One region of the Peterkaempfera bronchialis genome, then DNA from elsewhere that is predicted to be linked to it. Evidence: predicted binding sites of a transcription regulator. Region 1 holds the regulator's gene; each other region holds the start of a gene.
What was found. Region 1 encodes HrcA, which represses chaperone genes, less so after heat shock. Its sites were predicted from a motif close to TTNGCACTCNGNNNNNCNGAGTGCNAA; they were not measured.

Region 2: a site for HrcA is predicted at 1,042-1,068, ahead of groES (co-chaperone GroES). Genes of this name have one in related genera too.
Region 3: a site for HrcA is predicted at 960-986, ahead of groL (chaperonin GroEL). Genes of this name have one in related genera too.

The regions. Positions count from the first base shown of each region.
Region 1 is NZ_CP031264.1:1,971,066-1,973,332, forward strand. It holds gene dnaJ (molecular chaperone DnaJ) at 1-613, opposite strand, end outside; gene hrcA (heat-inducible transcriptional repressor HrcA) at 644-1,660, opposite strand; gene htpX (zinc metalloprotease HtpX) at 1,928-2,267, shown strand, end outside.
Region 2 is NZ_CP031264.1:2,676,136-2,678,402, reverse strand. It holds gene C7M71_RS11635 (THUMP-like domain-containing protein) at 1-869, opposite strand, end outside; gene groES (co-chaperone GroES) at 1,212-1,520, shown strand; gene groL (chaperonin GroEL) at 1,618-2,267, shown strand, end outside.
Region 3 is NZ_CP031264.1:2,935,037-2,937,303, reverse strand. It holds gene C7M71_RS12930 (cold-shock protein) at 565-768, shown strand; gene groL (chaperonin GroEL) at 1,166-2,267, shown strand, end outside.

The DNA.
Region 1 (2,267 bases):
GGCAGGGGGTGGGGACGACGGTGCCGAAGCCCTGGCACTGGGGGCAGGGCCGGGAGGTCATGACCTGGCCCAGGAAGGAGCGGGTGACCTGGGAGACCTCGCCCCGCCCGCGGCACATGTCGCAGGTCTGCGCGGAGGTGCCGGGCGCCGCGCCCTCACCGTTGCAGGTGGTGCAGGTGACGGCGGTGTCGACCTGGATCTCCTTGGTGGTGCCGAATGCGGCCTCCTCCAGGGTGATCTCGATGCGGATCATGGCGTCCTGGCCCCGCCGGGTACGCGACCGCGGCCCCCGCGACCCGGCCGCAGCACCGAAGAAGGCGTCCATGATGTCGGAGAAGCCGAACCCGGCCGCACCGGCGCCGAAGCCGCCCGCGCCGGCACCGCCGCCGCCGTTCGGCGACAGCGGGTCGCCGCCCAGGTCGTAGACCTGGCGCTTGGCCGGGTCGGAGAGCACCTCGTAGGCGGCGTTGATCTCCTTGAAGCGCTCCTGCGTCTTGGGGTCGGGGTTGACGTCGGGGTGCAGTTCGCGAGCCAGACGCCGGAACGCCTTCTTGATCTCGTCCTGACCCGCGTCACGTCGGACGCCCAGTACCGCGTAGTAGTCCGTGGCCACCAATGACTCCGCTTGCTCCGCCTATCGAACTTAAGACTCAGCCAGGATCTGACCGACGTACCGTGCCACCGCGCGTACCGCCCCCATTGTGCCTGGATAGTCCATCCGGGTCGGGCCGATGACGCCCAACTTCGCGACGGACTCGTCGCCCGAACCGTAGCCCACCGAGACGACCGACGTGGAATTCAGGCCCTCGTAGTCGTTCTCATGACCGATCCGGACCGTCATCCCGGGCTCCGCCGTCTCACCGAGGAGTCTCAGCAGCACCACCTGCTCCTCCAGTGCCTCCAGCACCGGCCGGATGGTGAGCGGGAAGTCGTGCCCGAAACGGGTGAGGTTGGCCGTGCCACCGAGCATGATCCGCTCCTCGGTGCGCTCCACCAGCGTCTCGAAGAGCGTGGAGAGGACCGCCGTGACGATCGGCCGGTCGTCCGCCTCGAAGGCGTCCGGCAGGTCCTGGAGCCGCGTGGGCACCTCGGGGAACCGCACCCCGCCGGCGGCGGCGTTGAGCCGCGCCCGCAGATCGGCCAGGACCGTCTCGCCGACCGGGGACGGGGCGTCCACGATCCGCTGCTCCACCCGGCCGGTGTTGGTGATCAGCACCAGCATGATCTTGGTGGGCGCCAGGGCCAGCAGCTCCACGTGCCGCACGCTGGACCGCGAGAGCGACGGGTACTGCACCACGGCGACCTGCCGGGTGAGCTGCGCCAGCAGCCGTACCGTGCGGGCCACCACGTCGTCGAGGTCGACGGCGCTGTCCAGGAAGTGCCGGATGGCCCGCCGCTCCGGCGCGGACAGCGGCTTGACCTCGGCCAGGCGGTCCACGAAGAGCCGGTAGCCCTTGTCGGTGGGCACCCGGCCGGCGCTGGTGTGCGGCTGGTGGATGTAGCCGTCGTCCTCCAGCGCCGCCATGTCGTTGCGCACCGTGGCCGGGGAGACGCCCAGGCTGTGCCGCTCCACGAGGGCCTTGGAGCCGACCGGCTCCTCGGTGCCGACGTAGTCCTGCACGATGGCGCGCAGCACCGCGAGCTTGCGTTCGTCGAGCATGGCACGCACCTCCGGCGTCACGCGTTGCATCAGTACGGGTTCGGTTCCCGGCCCCTGCGGGTCTGGCACTCTGCGCGGGCGAGTGCCAGAACCGTACCTGCCAGTGTAAGGCCCGACTCCCGTGCCCGGAACGGGCCGTCGCCGGAAGCCGCCAGGATCACCTCGCGTGCTGCTGCCGCCGGGGGCCCGACGGTGGCAGCATCGAAGCAGAGGGGCGCACCCGCAGCCGCCCCGGCCGCCGTCGGCGGCACATCTGGAGGAGGCGCCATGGCTGTGTCAGGGCAGCGGACCCGTTTCGCACCCGACCGCGGGCTGACCCGGCGGATGGTCACCACGATGTTCCTCATCGGCCTGGTCTACGTGGGCTTCACCGGCCTGCTGGTCGCCCTGCTGGGGCGGGCCTGGCCGATCGTGGTGGTGATCGCGGTCGTCCTGTTCGTCGTGCAGTTCTGGTTCAGCGACACCATCGCCGAGAAGGCGATGGGCGCCCGGGAGGCGAGCCCCGAGCAGTACCCGCAGCTGCACGGCACGATCGACCGGCTCTGCGCCCTGGCCGACATGCCCAAGCCACGGGTCGCGGTCGCCGTCAACGACATGCCCAATGCCT
Region 2 (2,267 bases), 710 kb from region 1:
TCGGCGACCTCGGCCACCAGATGGGCCCGGATCACCGCGCCGTCCGGCTCATAGAGGTGGCGGCGGACCGGCCCGGCGGGGGGATCGGCCAGTCGGCCCCCGGTGAGGGTGTGCCCGCCGGGCAGCAGGGTGGCCCGGTGCGGCTGAGCGGCCTCCGTACCGAACCAGAGCACCGCCTCCTTGACGTCCCCGCCGTCGGAGACCCACTCGGCCTCGGCGTCCTCCGGCACCGCCTCGTGCGGCACCCCTGGCGCGATCTTCAACGCGGCGTAGCGGCTGCGCCGACCTGCGGCGACGGCCCAGGAGAGCGGCGGTGAGTACGCCTCCGGGTCGAAGATCCGCCCACGCGCCCCCCGGCGTGCCGGGTCGGTGAAGACCGCGTCGAAGCCCGCCAGGTCGACCTCGGCCACATCCGCGCAGCGGACCTCGATCAGTTCGGCCAGCCCCAGCGCCCGCGCATTGGCCTCGGCCACGGCGCAGGCCAGCGGCGACCGGTCCACCGCCAGCACCGAGATCCCGGCGCGGGCCAGCGCCACCGCGTCGCCGCCGACCCCGCAGCAGAGGTCGGCCAGCCGGGCCACGCCCAGCTCCGCGAAGCGGCGGGCCCGCCACTCGGCGACCGCCGTCCGGGTGGCCTGCTCCACCCCGTCCGGGGTGAAGTACATCCGGTCCGCCTCACCGCCGAACTTGGCCCGCGCCCGCTGCCGCAGCCGGGCCTGGCCGAGGGCGGCCGACACCAGCTCCGCCGGATGGTCCCGGCGCAGCCGGGTGGCCAGCGCCAGCTCCTCCCCGGGGTTGTACTCCCGCAGCCGGGCCAGCAGCCCCTGCCCCTCGTCGGTCAGCAGCCCCCGAAACGATTCGATCTCCACCCGCCCATTCTCCCGCCCCCCGCGACACGCCCGGACCCAGCACTCTTTTCGCCGGCCGTCACCAAGTCCGGAGGCCCCGCCGCGCGTCCTCAACCCCCCGCCCAGAGAGGCGAGAGCACCCCCCACCCACCTCCGCCACACCCCTCAGCCACCCACCTACAGCAGCCACTGGTTAGCACTCTGGTTGACTGAGTGCTAGCCGCGCCCTAAGGTCGTCCTTGGCACTCTCCCCAGGAGGGTGCTAACGCGACACGGCAGGTCCGGCACCCGCGACGACGGGCCCGCCAGTCGCCACCAAACCTTTAGACAACCCCGTGAGATCTCCGAAGGGGGAGGTCGGACGTGACGACCGCCAGCACCAAGGTTGCCATCAAGCCGCTTGAGGACCGCATTGTGGTCCAGCCGCTCGACGCCGAGACCACCACGGCCTCCGGCCTGGTCATCCCGGACACCGCCAAGGAGAAGCCCCAGGAGGGCGTCGTCCTGGCTGTGGGCCCGGGCCGCTTTGAGGACGGCCAGCGTCTCCCGCTGGACGTCGCCGTCGGTGATGTCGTGCTGTACAGCAAGTACGGCGGCACCGAGGTCAAGTACAACGGCGAGGAGTACCTCGTCCTCTCGGCTCGCGACGTCCTCGCGATCATCGAGAAGTAATTCCGACGCTGACCGCAGAGTCGTGACCCGCCCCGGGATCCCTGTCCACCAGTGACCGGGGCCCGGGGCGCGGTTGTTGAGAGGGAAAGACGCAACGATGGCGAAGATCCTGCAGTTCGACGAGGACGCGCGCCGCTCGCTGGAGCGCGGCGTCAACAAGCTTGCCGACACCGTGAAGGTGACGATCGGCCCCAAGGGCCGCAATGTCGTCATCGACAAGAAGTTCGGCGCCCCCACCATCACCAACGACGGCGTGACCATCGCCCGTGAGGTGGAGCTGGACGACCCGTACGAGAACCTTGGCGCGCAGCTCGTCAAGGAGGTCGCCACCAAGACCAACGACGTCGCGGGCGACGGCACCACCACCGCCACCGTGCTGGCCCAGGCCCTGGTCAACGAGGGCCTGCGGAACGTCGTGGCGGGCGCCGGCCCGGCCGGTCTGAAGAAGGGCATCGACGCCGCCGTCGCGGCCGTCTCCGAGCACCTGCTCACCATCGCCCGCGAGATCGAGGGCAAGGACGACATCGCCGCCGTGGCCGCGCTGTCCGCCCAGGACCCGCAGGTCGGCGAGCTGATCGCCGAGGCGATGGACAAGGTCGGCAAGGACGGTGTGATCACCGTCGAGGAGTCGAACACCTTCGGCCTGGAGCTGGACTTCACCGAGGGCATGCAGTTCGACAAGGGCTACCTGTCCCCGTACATGGTGACCGACCAGGAGCGTATGGAGGCCGTCCTCGACGACCCGTA
Region 3 (2,267 bases), 960 kb from region 1:
TCAATCGATCGCGGACCGGCGCCCGGCCGCTTTTCGCGGGTCTGCGGTGGCCATGCGCTGCTTATGGGCGGAGAGGACCTGTGAGGATCGTGTGGCCCGGGCACGTCCATCCACCGGAAGCGCGATAGAGTGGGCTCCGGTCGGCGGTGGCTTGTTCCATGGCATACGACATGGACGGCCCCACCTGTTTCTGTACCGCCACCGTGCATTCCAAACCTCTCGACCTCTCCGCACGGCAGCACGTCCGCTCTTTGAGACGGGCGCCCGTCACGCACGCCCTGACTGCCGTGGCGCGTCACAATTCTGGGCGCGAATTGTCGCGCAGGTCCGCTATGTCCGGCCCGTATTGCCTTCCGCTGCGGGATTTGCCCCGGAACACCCGTTAGCGCACTTCCGGATTTCTCGTCCATTTGCTCTGTTGCACAGGGCATCGATGCGGATACATTCAGCCGCGGTCGACACGCTCACCCGCATGGGCTCTGCTTCGGGGGGGCCGAGGTGGGCGGTCGTCCCGGGTCCGCGGAGTGCGGGTCCGTGAAAGGGCCAGTACTAGGGGAGTTTGGAATGGCTCAGGGCACCGTCAAGTGGTTCAACGCGGAGAAGGGGTACGGCTTCATCGCGGTCGACGGTGGTGCGGACGTGTTCGTCCACTACAGCGCGATCCAGATGGACGGCTACCGCACCCTCGAGGAGGGCCAGCGGGTCGAGTTCGAGATCTCGCAGGGCCAGAAGGGCCCGCAGGCGGACATGGTCCGTCTCGCCGGCTGACCGCCGGCCGTCTCGTCTGCGACCACGGCCACCGACCGGAGAAGCGCCCGGACCGATGCGCCCGGCGGCTGTGACCGCCTCGGCGCCGAAGCGGACCCGGCCAGTGCTCCACACGGTCTTCGCGGGCCCGCACCCGAACACTCGGGTGCGGGCCCGCCGTCGTGTCCGCCCCCGAAACCCCGGCCATTGAGCTTGCACTCCTCGGGGGAGAGTGCTAACTATTGCGTTAGCACTCTGAGGTTGAGAGTGACAGCGGACCGGGTCGGTGAGGCTCCCGGGCGGTGGGGAAAGGACCCACGCGGCCAGGGGCCGTCCGTCGCGGGCGCCACGCGGTCCGGAGCATGCCATCCCTCCCCCAGCCTCTGGCCGGGGGGACCCCCATGGAGGACCATCCCACATGGCCAAGATCATCGCGTTCGACGAGGAAGCGCGCCGCGGCCTCGAGCGCGGGATGAACCAGCTCGCCGACGCCGTCAAGGTCACGCTGGGCCCCAAGGGCCGCAACGTCGTCCTTGAGAAGAAGTGGGGCGCCCCCACGATCACCAATGACGGCGTCTCCATCGCCAAGGAGATCGAGCTCGAGGACCCGTACGAGAAGATCGGCGCGGAGCTCGTCAAGGAGGTCGCCAAGAAGACCGACGACGTCGCGGGTGACGGCACCACCACCGCCACCGTGCTCGCCCAGGCTCTCGTCCGCGAGGGTCTGCGCAACGTCGCCGCCGGCGCCAACCCGATGGCCCTCAAGCGCGGCATCGAGGCGGCTGTCGAGGCCGTCTCCGCCCAGCTGCTTGAGCAGGCCAAGGACGTGGAGACCCGCGAGCAGATCGCCTCCACCGCCTCCATCTCCGCCGCTGACCCGCAGATCGGCGAGCTCATCGCCGAGGCGATGGACAAGGTCGGCAAGGAAGGCGTCATCACCGTCGAGGAGAGCAACACCTTCGGTCTGGAGCTTGAGCTCACCGAGGGCATGCGCTTCGACAAGGGCTACATCTCGGCCTACTTCGCGACTGACCTGGAGCGGATGGAGGCGTCGTTCGACGACCCGTACATCCTGATCGCCAACTCCAAGATCAGCTCCGTCAAGGACCTGCTGCCGATCCTCGAGAAGGTCATGCAGAGCGGCAAGCCGCTGCTGATCATCGCCGAGGACGTCGAGGGCGAGGCCCTGTCGACCCTGGTGGTCAACAAGATCCGCGGCACCTTCAAGTCCGTCGCCGTCAAGGCCCCGGGCTTCGGCGACCGCCGCAAGGCCATGCTGGGTGACATCGCCATCCTCACCGGCGGCCAGGTCATCTCCGAGGAGGTCGGCCTCAAGCTGGAGAACGCCGGCGTCGACCTGCTGGGCCGCGCCCGCAAGGTCGTCATCACCAAGGACGAGACCACCATCGTCGACGGTGCCGGTGACGCCGACCAGATCCAGGGCCGCGTCAACCAGATCCGCGCCGAGATCGAGAACTCCGACTCGGACTACGACCGCGAGAAGCTCCAGGAGCGCCTCG